Regions from separate parts of the Paenibacillus sp. Y930 genome, predicted to be linked through region 1. Evidence: riboswitches for the same ligand, from Rfam matches in the RefSeq annotation. Region 1 holds a riboswitch; the other holds the start of a gene.
The links. Region 1 has a riboswitch for cyclic di-AMP ahead of AC1TO5_RS04660 (hypothetical protein). Riboswitches for the same ligand answer to the same signal wherever they lie in the genome.

Region 1 (8,456 bases):
GATCTCAGTTGTGGTGGGATGTGCCAGTTATTGATTCCTTCCAGCTCCTTAGAGATATATATCGTATACCGGAACAGCAATATATTGAAACGTTAGAGGAATTAACAAATTTGTTGAAGTTCGCGGATATATTACATACCCCTGTAAGGCAGCTTAGCCTTGGTCAACGCATGCGTTGTGAGCTTGCCGCATCTTTACTCCATAAACCTTCCATATTGTTTCTAGATGAACCGACGATTGGCTTAGATGCGGATAGTAAAATTGCGGTCCGATCGATTGTGAAAGAGATTAACGAGCGCTATGGTGTTACGGTCATTTTAACGACGCATGATATGAATGATATTGAGGCGTTAGCGCATCGGATTATGATGATCGGCAAAGGAACGCTACTATTCGATGGAACGTTATCACAATTACAACAGCGCTATGGTACAGGGAAAATTGTTCAAGTGGCTTACAGTGGACATCTAGTCGATGAAATCTTACCAGGTATTACGTTGATCGAGCAAAGTGAAGAGAAATTATCACTTGCTGTAAATACTGAGTTATGTACTGTGCCTCAATGTATTCAATGGTTAACTGCGCAAATTGAAGTAACTGATTTTACGGTACAAGCGATCCCGATTGAGGACTTAATTTTGTCGCTTTATAAGGAGCATTCGGTATGAGAACATACACTTCGGTATGGAGAATTCGCTTTTTGAATGGTTTGCAGTATCGTACAGCAGCTTATGCTGGCATAGCAACACAATTGTTTTTTGGCTTCATATTCATCATGATCTATATCGCCTTTTACAATCAAGCACCAGCAGAGCCGGATCTTTCTTTACAACAAGTCGTATCTTATATTTGGTTGCAGCAAATATGCCTATCGCTTGTTATGCTATGGGTGCGTGATCCTGAAATTTTTGAATTAATAACAAGTGGCAATATCGCCTATGAATTATGTCGTCCAAGCTCGATCTATCCTTTCTGGTATAGTAAGCTACTAGCCCAGCGTGTAGCGAATATGACGCTACGCTGCGTACCAGTGACGATCATTGTATTATTAATTCCGGAACCATATCGACTAACGATTCCATCTCATTGGATTACCTTTCTAGCTTTTGTCGTTACTTTATTGCTAGCATTACTTTTAGTTGTTGCGATCTCAATGCTCATCTATATCTCTGTGTTTTGGACAATGTCACCAACGGGCTCAGTGCTACTATTTGCAGTGTTGGGAGAGTTTTTAGCTGGTCTTGTTATTCCCATACCGCTAATGCCACAGTGGATGCAACTCATTACATATGCCTTTCCATTTCGCTGGACGGTAGATTTCCCATTCCGTGTATTTAATGAGCATGTACAAGGTAGTGAGCTTATAATCGGAATTTGTAATCAATTAGGTTGGCTAGTGGTTATACTCGCTGTCGGATATTGGATAATGAATAAAGCTGTCCGTGCAGTTGTTATTCAAGGAGGCTAGCTATGACATTATATTATAAATATTTAATCATGCATTTACGTGCCCAGCTGCAATATAAAGGTTCTTTTCTCATGTTAAGTATCGGGCAATTTTTCATTCCGTTTACAATATTTGCAGGCTTATATTTCATGTTCGAGAAGTTTGGAACGCTGCAAGGCTGGAACTTTGCCGAGGTTGCTTTATGCTTTGCAATCATTCACCAATCGTTTTCATTAAGTGAATGCTTCGCTAGAGGGTTCGATAGTTTTTCTTCGCTTATTATTCGCGGAGACTTTGATCGACTATTGTTACGTCCACGACATACTGTACTACAAGTTCTCGGTTCAGCATTCGAATTTACAAGAATCGGTCGTTTGTTGCAAAGTTTGATCGTACTTATCTATGCTATTAGCCAGCTCCCACAGCTATGGCATTGGCAGTATATCCTTATTATTCTGTTCATGATTGTTAATGGTGTATGTATTTTTATTGGCATATTTATGCTGGCGGCAACACTATGCTTTTGGACGGTGCAAGGGTTAGAAATTGCTAATGTATTTACAGATGGTGGGCGTGAGATGGCCCAGTATCCGCTTAATATTTATGAAAAGTGGGTAATGAAGCTATTTACATTCATTATTCCATTCGGATTAGTGAGTTATATCCCATTGCAAATGATTTTAGACAAAGTGGAAGCTCCGTTGTGGCAAGCGATGCTTATTCCTTTCGGTGGCTCACTATTTCTCATTCCTTGTTACTTGATATGGCAATTTGGTGTAAAGCATTATCGTTCAACTGGATCATGATCTTCACGGATCGATTCGATAAAGAAGCGGGCACTTTTCGTTAAGTAATGATCTTTATGCCAGATGATGCCGATATCGGATTGTAGTTCCTCATTCGATAGTGGGATCATTCTAACACGAGGGTCCATAAAGGAATGCATAACCGAGCGTGGCAAAAGTGAAATGCCAATTCCTTCAGCAATAAGGGCAATGGTAATCGCTACAGATGAGCATTCGCATATAATATTAGGCTCGAAATGATGTTTGCGACAAGCGGCAATAACCTGTTCATGCATATGAGTCGTTTGATCTGTTTTCAGCGTTAACAGCGGTAAACCTGCAAGCTCCTCGATCTGAAACTGCTTCGTATTGCGATATTGATCCCATTTGCTAGGAATGACAACGACGAACGGATCAGAGGGTAATGGCATTACAGCAAGCTGCTTAGGATCAGTAAGTGCTTCGAACGGTAGACGAGCGAATACAATATCAATGGCTCGTTTTTCTAGCTGTTCACCCAAATAATAATGATCGCCTTCTAATATTTTGAAATTTACTTGAGGATAGAGCCTTCTAAATTGCTCGATCGGCTGCGGGAGTAGGGAAATGCAGGAAAATACAGCGCCGATCGACAACACGCCACGAACGCCCTCCTGGAGCTCCTTCATCTCTTCGATCGTCTCATTAAATTGCGAAATAAGTGTTTCGGCTTTTTGCTTCAGTACGATGCCAGCATCGGTTAACTGCAAACCTTTACCGTGACGATCAAACAACCGGACACCTAGCTCATCCTCTATTTGTTTCAATTGACGACTTAGCGGTGGTTGCTCCATATTCAATATTTTCGCTGCGCGTGTAACTTGACCTTCGCGAGCAATAGTCAAAAAGTATTTCAATTGACGTATATCCATGACAACGCTTCCCCTCGATGCGGTCATACCTTTAAGGTATGGCAACAACATAATATAGATATTATAAATATACGGGAAACCATGGTATCATTCAATTAAGAAAACAATTTCTAAGGAGAGAATTTCATAATGGATCATACTATTAAGGTTGAACGTTCGACAAATCTTAAATCTAAACTTGATGAAACAAAGCTTGGCTTCGGTCATTATTATACTGATCATATGTTTATTTTAGAATATACAGAAGGTCAAGGCTGGCACTCAGGCAGAGTTGTACCTTATCAAAACATTTCAATGGACCCTGCTGCAAAAGTATTCCACTATGGTCAAACGGTATTTGAAGGGATGAAGGCTTATCGAACGGACAATGGAATTAAGCTATTCCGTCCTAAGAAAAACTTTGAGCGTCTTAACCGTTCAAACGCTCGTCTAAGTATTCCGCATCTTGATGAAAATATGGCTTACAATGGTTTGATGGAATTATTGAAGGTTGATCAAGATTGGGTTCCAAGTGTAGAAGGAACGAGTCTCTACATTCGTCCATTCATTATTGCTACAGAGGCAACTCTTGGTGTAAATCCATCACAAAACTATCTATTTATGATCATTATGTCTCCTGTAGGTGCGTACTATACTGAAGGGGTTAATCCTGTTAAAATCCACGTGGAATCTGAGTTTGTACGTGCAGTTGCAGGTGGTGTAGGTGAAGCGAAAACAGCAGGTAACTACGCTGCGGGACTCAATGCGCAAGAGCAAGCAAAGGAGCAGGGTTATTCTCAAGTTCTATGGCTGGATGGCGTGCACAGACGTTATATTGAAGAAGTAGGTAGCATGAACGTATTTTTCAAAATTAATGGTGTCATTCATACACCAATGCTAAATGGTAGTATTCTCGATGGAATTACTCGTAATTCAGTTATTACATTGCTGAAGCATTGGGGCGTTCCGGTTGAAGAACGTCGTATATCTATTGAAGAAATAGTCGAGGCTCATCATAAAGGCGAGCTAGAGGAAGCTTTTGGTACAGGTACAGCGGCAGTTATTTCACCTATTGGAGAATTAAATTATCATGGTGAAAAACTAGTTATTAATAATGGCAACATCGGTGAAATCTCAGGAAAAGTGTACGATACAATTACTGGTATTCAAACGGGTAAAGTTGAAGATCCATTCGGTTGGGTAGTTAGCTTAGACTCATAATAACATATAAAAATCCCCCGCCTTATGGATTGTAATGACAAAGGATCATTACAGTATCGCCATATAGCAGGGGATTTTTTGTTAACGTATAGACAAGTAAGCAACAGCTCGACGTCTTAATATTAACTCTTCATCAACCTCTGAATTGCTATCTGAATCAGGTAAAAAATTAACTTGATGTAATGCATTAGTGAATAGATAAATCGCACGTTGATCATAAAAGGTTGATTGTTGTAATTGAGAGGAGATTAGCTCCGCAAGAGTATGAATAGAACATGGACCGATAAACGTGGCGAGTTGGTGCTCCCAATCTTGTAGATCAAAGCTAATTTCGGAATCGTCGACGAAGATTTCACTCCAGCCATAACCTCTACTGCTTGAAATTCTCAGACATACACGATAACCATTGGCATCGATGGCAAGTGCAGGAATGACGAAAATTTCGATTCGCTGCAATTGAAAAATTATTGAATCTGTTGGTGAATTTTGAAAATCATTAGATGGACAAATTGTCATTGCACATCTCTCCTTTTCACGCTGACGAGGTTAGCTGTCGGGTTCGGGCTAGAGAGTGGCCCTACTGTCTATAAATTAGACTTGATTCACCCCTTAAAATCGAAAAAAAATCGATTCTGTTTGGTTCCCCCGCTTTTTCATACGAAAAATTAAGCGAAATATAATATTAGTTTACTTTGTTAATACATATTTGTAAACGAAACCAAGCTATTGATAAGCGAAAAGATTCAGTTGATACATAAGTGCACAATTATTTTTATTTTGCGTTATTTATGAAATTCAAGTATGATGATTAAAAAATGAACTATGTTCTGAATAAAAGGAGTATAAGATATGCAATCCAAAACTAATCATTGTAAAATTGTAGACTGTACGATTCGCGATGGCGGACTTGTGAACAATTGGGATTTCAGTGTTGAATTTGTTCAACATTTGTACAATAGCTTGAATGAAGCTGGCGTTGATTATATGGAAATTGGATATAAAAACTCTCCTAAATTGCTAAAGGGTGCTGACCAAGCTGGTCCATGGAGATTCCTTGATGATGACTTTCTTAGAACAGTAATTCCTAATAAAGGTCAAACGAAGCTTTCTGCGCTTGTAGATATCGGTCGCGTTGATGAAAATGATATTTTGCCTCGTAGTGAGAGTATGATTGATCTAATCCGTGTTGCTTGTTATATTCAAGATGTGGACAAAGCTCTTGAACTAGTTCAAATTTTCCATGACCGTGGATATGAAACAACAATTAATATTATGGCGTTGTCTAATGTTCTTGAAAATCAAATGATCGAAGCATTCGAATTAATTAACAATAGCGTTGTTGATTTTGTATATATCGTTGACTCTTACGGAAGTATGAAGCCAAATGATATGAGTTATTTGGTTGATAAATTCCTTGAGCATCTTCCTAACAAACGTCTAGGCGTTCACGCTCATAATAACCTTCAACTTGCTTTTGCTAATACGCTTCTTGCTGGTGGTAAAGGTGTTGAACTGCTTGATGCATCTGTATACGGTATGGGTCGTGCTGCAGGTAACTGTAACACTGAGCTGCTAGTAACAGAGCTTCAAAATACAAAATACAATATTCGTCCTGTGCTTGATATGATCGAGCAGCATATGGTTCCTATGCGTGACAAAGTAGAGTGGGGTTACAATATTCCGTACATGGTAACTGGTGTACTTGATGAGCATCCACGTTCTGCGATGGCACTTAGAAACTCAGAGGACAAAGATAAATACGTAGAATTCTATGATCAACTTACAACTCCAGAAATGGCAAATAAATAAGTGTAACCTAAAGGTTAGTTCAGAGATGAACTAACCTTTTTTTTGTTAGGTTTTTTTATTATATTATCCTTTATCCGATACACAGCCTATGCGAAGTCAGCAGCAACGCTGTAAGTCATTCTGACGTCGGAGTCAGTAGAGCTTGCCTTGACGGTAGAGAACCTGGGACAACCTCATCACCGCATGATTGTAGCAACATTGGCGAAGCTGATGATTTTGACTGAAAAACAGCGGAAATACTTGATCTAATGTTCTTTGCATCTTCTCATAAAGTAACTCGTATACACGTTCTTCACTATAGAATTGTGTATCTTTGCCTTGCAGCCACTCAAAGTAAGAGACGATCACTCCTCCAGCATTAGCAAGAATATCTGGAATGACAATGACATTATTGGCTGCTAATACATCGTCTGCCTCACCAGTAATTGGCGCATTCGCTCCTTCAACAATCCACTTTGCCTTTATTTGACTCACATTACCTTCGTGAATTTGTTCCTCTAATGCAGCTAAGAACAATACATCAACATCTTGATAAAGCACAGCTTCACGCTCTTGAATGACAGCCTCAATATGATATTCGGCGCATGCTTCAGTTGTTGTAGGAAGTTCACCCGCATGGTCTAAACTATATTGTAATAGCTTATCGATCGGTAGCCCTTTTTCGCTGAATAGCGTAACATTGCGATCGCTAACTGCAATAACGGTATGTTGAACAGATTGATCTAGGAAAGCTTCCTGTGCAATAACTGCGCCTACATTGCCGAAGCCTTGAATCGCAATCGTTAGTGGGCGATCCAAATAGCTTTTTGCAATAGGCAGATATGGATTATTATATGATTCTAGTGTAGATAAGTTACTACGGATATAAGATTGAAGCATATATTTGAATGTAAAGTAAACACCTTTTCCGGTTGCCTCACGTCTACCAAGCGAGCCACCAGAAACGATACTTTTTCCTGTAAAACTACCTAGATAAGGTTTGCCAGGATGAATGTTCTTGTACTCTGCGGTCATCCAATCCATTTCGCGCTCACCAGTACCCATATCAGGAGCAGGAATATCTTTATCAGGACCAAGAATGTCGGTGAAATATTGTACATACTTTTTACATATAAGATTCAATTCACGTTCAGAGTATTGACGTGGATTAATTCCTACGCCACCTTTACCACCACCGAATGGAACATCATGTAGTGCATTTTTCAACGTCATTAACGCAGCAAGATTACTTACTTCGTCTTCATTGACAGATTCATGGAATCGTATACCACCTTTATAGGGGCCAATCGCATCATTATGCTGGATTCGATAGGCAGGAATTCGCACAACATTACCATTATCTAACGTAATTCTTAGATAAGCTTTATGAGTTTTATTTGGTGTAGAAAGAATGGCGCCTATCGATTGGAAAATTTGCTCGCGAGTATTTCCTTTAAGCAACGGTAAAATTGCAGGATCAGCCGACAAGATATCTAAAGCTTGTTGAACGATCATGCCAGTTTGTCTTCCCATTAAATTCAGCTCCCTAATCATATTGACGTTGTATCTTTATATGATGTGCTGCTGCCCGAGAATGATACAATCGTTTATTATATAATGTGTTGCGATTAGTTGAATGTTAACAAAGTTGCAACACATTAATATAACTCCTATGTTACACTGAACTAGATCAATTAGGTATAGAAAAGTAATAATTTTACTACATAATTAGGAAGTGACATAATGGATACGCTGTTGTATATAAGTAATGTGATTTTACTTATTACCTTGTTAGCTACATCTGGATTAATTATTGCCAATTCATTATTAGGAATGAAGTGGGAACAGTTGATATTAGGACGTATTGGGCTTCGTGCTCAGCAGCTAACTAAGTTTTTGGTCATTGCGGTTATATTAGTACTATGTGTTCAATCGATGCAATGGCTTAATATCTTTGGTGCAGATTCGATTCAATGGAAGGAATTACTGTTGAATACTTCTACAGGCAAAGGTTTGATTTACTTATTGGTTATGGCAATTATCGGTTTGTTTTTCAAAAAATACGATGGCGTATTGAGTGTGATTTGGGCATGGCTTATTCTTTTTGGGGAGGCTATGAATGGGCATATTGCAGCTCTTGAAAGTAGTCAGATCGGAATACTATTTGATTATATCCATCTAGCCTGTGCGGCGATTTGGATTGGTGGTGTAATTAAGCTGTGGATAATTTGGCGACATGATAAAGCTATTGCTGCTGAATTTATGAATAAATTCTCGAAAATATTATGGATAACGATAGCACTGGTGGCCATTAGTGGTATTGTA
Region 2 (8,456 bases), on a different contig from region 1:
GAATACCTAAAAATCGAGTTATGCACAAAAGTATCAAGTTATACACAGGTTTATCCACAAATATTAATAGGATATACACAAAATGGAAAGCTTTTATCCACAACTTATTAAGAACTTTCTTTCTGTGGACAATAGCTTCGATGTCGAGTAATCCACAGTGTATAACTTCGTGATCAAAGTCGAACATCTTTAGTATACACATGTGGACAAAAAAAGTGCCTGGTCCCTCCTTCAAGGATTCACCAAGCACTCATATTTCATTCATTATTGATCAATGACGCTATACGTTGAAACGGAAATGTATAACATCGCCGTCTTTTACCAAATACTCTTTACCTTCAAGTCGCAATTGACCGCGCTCACGAGCTACAGCCATCGAACCTGCTGCCGATAAATCATCGTAAGAAACAACCTCTGCACGAATGAAACCACGCTCGAAATCAGTGTGGATAACTCCCGCTGCTTGTGGTGCTTTCATACCTTTGCGAATCGTCCAAGCACGAACCTCTTGAACACCAGCAGTAAAGTACGTGTATAGACCTAATAATTTATAAGCGGCACGAATGAGACGATTAAGTCCAGACTCAGCAAGACCTAGCTCTTCAAGGAACATTTCCTTGTCTTCGCCATCAAGTTCTGCAATTTCTGATTCGACTTTTGCACTAATTGCTACAACTTCAGCGCCTTCTTGGGCAGCAAAGTCACGAACAATTTTCACAAATTCGTTGTCATCAGCATTGGCAACTTCTGCTTCACTTACATTCGCAGCATATAATACTGGCTTCAATGTTAATAGATGAAGATCTTTGATTAGCGTCAACTCATCAGGAGTTAATTCGATACTACGAGCGGGTTGGTCATTATATAATGCTTCCTTCACGCGCTCAAGAATTTCAACTTCCTGTGCGATCTTTTTGTCACCGTTCTTTATGTTTTTACGAGAACGATCGATACGACGATCAACAGAATCGATATCAGCTAAAATTAGTTCTAAATTAATCGTTTGGATATCACTAAGCGGATCAACTTTACCAGATACATGTGTAATATTCTCATCTTGGAAGCAACGTACAACATGTACAATCGCATCTACTTCACGAATATGAGCTAAAAACTTGTTACCAAGACCTTCACCTTTACTCGCTCCAGCAACAAGACCTGCAATATCAACAAACTCAAATGCAGTTGGTACGATACTGTTCGGCTTTACTAATTCCACCAGTCTATTTAAACGCTCGTCTGGCACTTCAACAACGCCAACGTTCGGATCAATTGTACAGAATGGATAGTTAGCTGATTCAGCACCAGCTTGCGTAATTGCGTTAAAAAGTGTGGACTTACCTACGTTCGGCAAACCAACAACACCACATGAAAGACCCATCATTTCAACTCCTAAATACTTTATTGTATATTACTCTCAAGCTACCTCGTAACAACAAAGTCACTTCGGAAGCATTAACTCGAAACCGATTGTAAACAGCTTTCGTTATTATACCCTAGCCAGTCAAACAAAGAAAGACCCGTTCGCTTGTGATCACGATGAGATAGCTTCGTAGCTTACTCGACTTCGAATATGACTGCCTATCCACACAAAGAAAGCTGTTGCTGTAGTGGATTTCACTACAGCAACAGCCCCCTTATATCAATGCCTCAATTATTTAAGCATTAGAAATTTTTGCTTTAAGTGCATCTTTACTTTGAAGACCTACCATTTTATCAACTGGTTGACCATCTTTGAAAAGAATTAGTGTTGGAATACTCATAACGCCGAATTGAGCAGCTAGCTCAGGTTGGTCGTCAACGTTGATTTTACCGATTACTGCTTGACCTTCAAGTTCAGTAGCTAGTTCTTCAACGATTGGAAGTTGCATTTTACAAGGTCCGCACCATGGAGCCCAGAAATCTACTAGCGCTACTCCGCTCTCGATGGATTGGTTGAAATTATCTTTAGTTAATGAAATTGCCATTACAATCATCCTCTCTAACTAATATATATGATTATGGGAAAATCCCTTCACACCATGCGGTGAAACTTAACAACTGTGAATTTGCTTAAGCACATCACTAATTGTAATATCGCTGAAATGTTCTTCTAACTTCTTCTCTGCTGTACAAAAGATGCCATACATAACAGAATTCATGTTCGAGCCAACCATACAGTCACCATCAGGATTACCTGAGCACCAGCTTGGAATGAGCGATCCTTGAGCCATCACGCGGTAAATATCCGCCAGTGTTACAGTGCTAGGATCAATAGTAAGTCGATACCCGCCACCAGAACCTTCTCTTGTATTAACAAAGCCACTACGACGCATACCACTCATGACTTTACGAATACGCGCAGAATGAGTACCAACATTATCAGCAATCATCTCACTACTAGCCATGTTATCTGGCAAATTAGCCAAATAGACTAAACTATGCACTGCAATTGTAAATTCACTATTCACTTTAAGTGGTCCTCCCTGCGTTATACTGTAATAATAAACGTTACAGTTAGAATTGTCAATAACAGTGAATCCACTTTCTATAGTGTTCAACGTTTTGTCATCCTTTATGCACAAGCCATCAATCTGTCATTATTTCACTATTATCACGCTGGTGGATACGATACAGCAAAAAAAAGCAGTCCGACCACTTGTGAAGTGACCCCGAAAAGTTAGACATCACTAACAATTAGAGGTGCATTTTAAGTGATTCAGACTGCTTTTTATCAATCATTACTAGCACTCATTAGCTATAACTAGCTTGTTATTACTGGTATTCATACTTATTTATTGTACCGTTAATTTCTGTATTGCTTTAATAAATGCATCCATTTCTTCTTCCGTTCCAATGCTTACACGTAAAAAATTATCAATACGTGGTGAGGCAAAGTAACGTACAAGCACGCCTTCTGCTCTTAATTGCTCAAATATTTGCTTCGCAGGTATACTGCGGTGAGAAATAAATACAAAATTAGCTGCTGACGGAGTAACCAAAAAGTGTAGCTGCTCAAGCTGCTTGACAACACGCTCACGAGTAGCAATGACCTTTGCATTCATTTCTACAAAATAGGTCTCGTCTTCAATAGAAGCTACTGCTCCCGCAAGTGCAACACGATCTAAAGTATAAGAATTGAATGAGTTCTTCGTACGATTCAAGCCTTCGATCAACTCTGCTGAGCCAAATGCAAAACCAACACGTAATCCAGCCAATGATCTAGACTTCGACAATGTCTGAATAACTAATAGATTAGGATAGCTATCCACTAAGACAACCGCAGATTGACCCCCGAAGTCGATATAAGCTTCATCAACAATAACAACTTGCTCGGGGCTTTGTTCAAGCAATTGCTTAATATGCTCCAGTGGTATTAGAATTGCCGTCGGAGCATTCGGATTCGGAATAATAATGCCACCATGTTCCCCTACATATTCCTCTACATTGATGTTGAATTGCTCATCCAGTGGTATAAGCTTCGGCGTTATACCGTAGAACTTCGCATATACTTTATAAAAGCTATACGAAATATCAGGGAATAGGACAGGCTTACTCGGATCGAAGAACGATGCGAATGCAAAGGCTAATATTTCATCAGAACCATTACCTACAAATATTTGATTAGGCTGTAATCCATGACGCGTTGCTAATGCTGTCACTAGTGATTCGCAATTAGGATCAGGATACAAGCGCAAATCCTCATTAATCGCACCTGCCATCGCTGCCATCGCATTGGGAGAAGGTGGATAAGGATTTTCATTCGTATTCAACTTAATATATTTCTTATCCTTCGGCTGCTCACCTGGTATATAAGGTTCCAATGCAGTAGTTAGCGGACTCCAATATTTACTCACCGTTGTCGACTCTCCTTACGCTTTCTTCGCATCGAATGAGCTTTTCAGCGATACAATTCGATTGAATACTAGCACATCTTCACTACTCTTTTCTTTATCCACACAGAAATAGCCATGACGGAAAAATTGGAACTGATCTCCCGCTTGTGCATCCTTCATATTTGGTTCAATATAGCCATTCACGACTTGCATAGAATTCGGATTGATCCGTTCTAATAATGGCTTATCCTTATTATCCGTCTCATCTACTAGAAGTGGCTCTAACAGTCTCAACTGTGCTGGAATAGCACTAGATGCCTCAACCCAGTGAATTGTACCTTTTACTTTACGAGCGTTGAAGCCACTGCCTGATTTCGTTGCCACATCGTACGTACAATGAAGCTCTACAACTTCACCATGCTCGTTCTTGATCACATCATTACATACAATAAAGTAAGCATGCTTCAAACGAACCTCATTACCAGGGAATAACCGGAAATATTTATTAGGCGGGTTTTCCATGAAATCTTCACGCTCAATATAAATTTCACGAGAGAACGGAATTTGACGCGTACCCATCTCTGGATTTTCTGCGTTTACCTCTGCATCTAACCATTCGATTTGACCTTCTGGATAGTTCGTAATGACAACTTTGATCGGATCAAGTACAGCCATCGTTCTCGGGGCCTTCATCTTCAAGTCTTCACGAATAAAGAACTCAAGATTACGTTCATCAATAATGCTATTCGCTTTCGCAACACCAATCTCACGACAGAAGTTACGAATAGATTCCGCTGTGTATCCTCGACGACGCATACCACTAATCGTCGGCATACGAGGATCATCCCACCCGTTAACAACGCCTTCATCTACTAACGATTTCAAATAGCGCTTGCTCATAATTGTATTTGTAATGTTAAGACGGGCAAACTCATATTGATGCGTTTGTGTTTCCATCTCACATTGTTCAATAACCCAATCGTACATCGGACGATGATCTTCAAATTCTAATGTACAAATAGAATGAGTAATACCTTCAATCGCATCACCTAGTGGATGCGCATAGTCATACATCGGATAGATGCACCATGCATCTCCAGTACGATGATGATGTACATGAGCAATGCGGTATAATATTGGATCACGCAATGTAATATTAGGAGCAGCCATATCAATTTTGGCACGAAGTACTCGCGCACCATCCTCGAATTCACCTGCACGCATACGTGCAAATAGATCAAGATTCTCTTCCACGCTGCGATTACGATAAGGACTATCCTTACCAGGTTCAGTTAACGTACCACGCAGCTCACGAGTTTGTTCCGCTGTCAGGTCACATACATATGCTTTACCCTTCTTAATAAGCAATACCGCACGATTATACATCTCTTCGAAATAATCAGAGGCAAAGAATAACGCATCCCATTCAAAACCTAACCATCTTACGTCTTCCATAATAGAATCTACATATTCCGTATCTTCTTTAACAGGATTAGTATCATCAAAACGTAAATTTGTTTTCCCTTTAAATTCATCAGCCAGCTCAAAGTTCAAACAAATAGATTTGGCATGCCCAATATGAAGATATCCATTAGGTTCTGGGGGAAATCTCGTGTGAATTTCCTGAACCCGCCCCTCTTGTAAATCCTCTATTACTATATTTTTAATGAAATTAGACGGAACCGATTTATTTTCATTACTATTTTCCATATAGACCAACCTTTCACACAACGAATATTATCCTCTTATCATACACAAATTCTTATGAAAATACACCCATTTATGCGTGCAAATGCGGATGTTATTACCGGATCAAGCTAATCTGCCTAGTAAATTTTCTAGTCATATTTCTGAGAATAAAATGAGAAACCATTAGAATATTCTCACATTCTACACAGAATTGAATTTTCAGTCTATGATAAAGCTTGTAACAAGTAAGCCTATATTGCCAAATTCTTAAGCTTAATCACTTAAGAAACGGGGGATCCATTTGGGGTGAATTGAGCTAGATTATGAATATTCATAATTGCTAGTCTCATAGGGAACCTTCAACCGAACCCGTCAGCTAACCTCGTCGGCACATTTGGAAGGAGTCTTAAATTGTGAAGAAGTTTAGTTTAATGCTTACAGCACTTATCGTTCTTTTGACTTTCTCTGTGGGAAACGCTTCCGCAAATTCATCCATGCTTACGAGCATCGAAGATGTAAAAGGAACAAAATACAAATACGGTGGTAATACAACTAGCGGATTTGATTGTTCTGGTTTTGTAAGATACATATTCGATAAAATGGGTTATGAATTGCCAAGACGTTCTGCCGACCAAGCTTTAGAAGGTTCGAAAGTTGCTAAAGCAGATTTAGTTGCTGGAGATCTAGTATTTTTCGATACTAGCGGTTCTAACAACGGTGGCATTACTCACGTTGGTATTTATGTAGGTGATGGTAAATTCGCCCATGCCTCTTCTAGTAAGGGCGTAGTTATCGATTCATTGGATTCTTCCTACTACAAGCCACGTTATGTAACTGCTCGTCACATCTTATCTGATGCAGACTACGATACATATGTAAAGGCAAGTAAATAATAATTTTCGAAAAAAGCATTTCGAGAACACTTCATTTATGTGAAGTGCTCCTGAAATGCTTTTTTTTATATATTAGCTACACTATGCTAGCCTGTACAAATTTATACCATTGCTTACTTTAATCTATTTCTATAGCAGAAGGCGGTACGAAGATTGTTCTTCCTACCGCCTCATTGTACAACTAAGAGCTTTTCACTTGCTGAAAATCACGATTACGACCGACTATCATCATAGCGATCATACATATAAGCATTATAGCGACAATACAAGCGATAAGTGCCAATGTTGCTGACACCATATATTTATCCATCACCCATCCTGTTAATCTCGGGAATAGCGCACCGCCGATTCCGCCACAAGCTACTAACAGGCTTGTCGTCCGTTCTGTCATACCAGAAATACAAGAGTTTACATATACCAAGCCAATTCCAAACACACCTGAGAAGCTTAGACCACTTAAGGCGATCATAATAAGAATAGCCGTTGTTCCTTCAAATACCGCTATCCCAATAAATGCGATGACCGATCCGACCATCGAGATTATTAGATAACGAATATATCCATAGCGATCCGCTAAAATACCACAGAACATTCGACCAATAACCATAAAGCCCCAGAATAAGCTCAGCATTCCTGCTGCACTAGATTCTGATAATGTAGTACGTTCAATTAATATTGAGGGTAAGTAATTAGAGAAACTCATTTCTGTCCCTACATATAAAAAGAAAAATGCCATGGATATAATAAGAAACGGAAGCGCCCTTGATGTATACTTCAATCGAACACCCGCTTCTTGACGCTGCGCTTTCGTTGGCCGTGATAGCTGATCATCGATATCTTTTCCGAAGGATAAGCATAGCCATAGTAATAATGTAATGCCGCTAATTGCCGTTAAAATGGGGAATGACCATTCCCAAATATGATTACGAATTAAGAAGGCTGCAGCTAACGGAATAATTAATGCTCCGATCCCAAAAAAAGTTTCGAGCTTGCTCATTGCAGATGCCTTCGCATCCTTATACATTTCAATAATAAGTGCACCTACAATAGATTCAATCATACCGAATCCAAAGCCGGCTGCTGGAGCAACGATTAGCATCCACTCCCACGGTAACAACATACTATATAATGCTTCGGCAACCGTTAATGCACCCATTGCTACAACAATTGTTATCCGTTTACCTAATCTAGCTGATAGCGTAGGACCAAGCAGGACACCAACGAGAAAACCGAGAAACTGATTCATAATCCACTGACCACCACTAGCATACGAAACATTATAATGCGTCACTAGCTGCTCAAGAATAGATCCACCAATAATATGTGCAATTCCAATAACAAGATATGATAAACACGCTAGCCATAAAATTTTTCTCACAAGTATGACAAACTCCTTTTCAATATAAATACTATTAATTCGTGATCAAAGTCCGCTTTTCGAACTACCTCTACTAGATTAAGCGAATGATTTGTGACACCTTGTCACCTTGCCCCACCTCAATAATATGATGTTCCGCTTTATAACTTATTGTTCCAGAACCTACTTCAATGACAGATTCTTCTCCTAACCCATAAAAAACATCATCGGCAAGCGCTTCTAACACCTCGTGTTTTTCCTCCGTTGATAGAACTTCCCATTCTGCAGCTTCCATCTCAAAGAAGCGGAAACCGTCTTCGATTTGACCTATTGCTTCTGTTAAGTCTTGTAAAATGTCATTATATTCTCTTGCATGACGTATACCCATAATAATATTGCCTCCTTGTCATTCCTCACAATATTGAATTACTCACTACTTAATGGTCATCATTGATTCAATAACCCTACCATTCTTTTACCAAACAGCGCTTCCTATACCGACATATTATCACATATTGCACTCAGCATGTCTGCACTTTACCGACATTTTGAACGCCATAAGTCTACTTATCATTCTATTTTCAATACGGAAAACCTATGTTACATAACTACCAGCTAGATATAAAGCATCTTGTGCGCTACCGCATAATACTGTTACTATATAAAATATAACAAATTACGTAACATTTACGACAAATTTAT

Region 2: it holds a riboswitch for cyclic di-AMP, as region 1 does, so the genes downstream of both, AC1TO5_RS18460 (C40 family peptidase) here and AC1TO5_RS04660 (hypothetical protein) in region 1, are expected to answer to the same signal.

The regions. Positions count from the first base shown of each region.
Region 1 is NZ_JBXCIX010000001.1:981,805-990,260, reverse strand. Features, by position in the region: gene AC1TO5_RS04685 (ABC transporter ATP-binding protein) at 1-668, shown strand, start outside; gene AC1TO5_RS04680 (ABC transporter permease) at 665-1,468, shown strand; gene AC1TO5_RS04675 (ABC transporter permease) at 1,471-2,253, shown strand; gene AC1TO5_RS04670 (LysR family transcriptional regulator) at 2,232-3,143, opposite strand; gene AC1TO5_RS04665 (branched-chain amino acid aminotransferase) at 3,273-4,343, shown strand; gene AC1TO5_RS04660 (hypothetical protein) at 4,425-4,859, opposite strand; cyclic di-AMP (ydaO/yuaA leader) riboswitch at 4,864-5,025, opposite strand; gene AC1TO5_RS04655 (aldolase catalytic domain-containing protein) at 5,193-6,152, shown strand; gene AC1TO5_RS04650 (Glu/Leu/Phe/Val family dehydrogenase) at 6,285-7,664, opposite strand; gene AC1TO5_RS04645 (copper resistance D family protein) at 7,875-8,456, shown strand, end outside.
Region 2 is NZ_JBXCIX010000007.1:129,194-137,649, forward strand. Features, by position in the region: gene ychF (redox-regulated ATPase YchF) at 281-1,381, opposite strand; gene trxA (thioredoxin) at 1,659-1,967, opposite strand; gene AC1TO5_RS18445 (RrF2 family transcriptional regulator) at 2,034-2,450, opposite strand; gene hisC (histidinol-phosphate transaminase) at 2,775-3,836, opposite strand; gene AC1TO5_RS18455 (glutamine--tRNA ligase/YqeY domain fusion protein) at 3,852-5,525, opposite strand; cyclic di-AMP (ydaO/yuaA leader) riboswitch at 5,765-5,910, shown strand; gene AC1TO5_RS18460 (C40 family peptidase) at 5,918-6,397, shown strand; gene AC1TO5_RS18465 (MFS transporter) at 6,579-7,775, opposite strand; gene AC1TO5_RS18470 (hypothetical protein) at 7,849-8,142, opposite strand.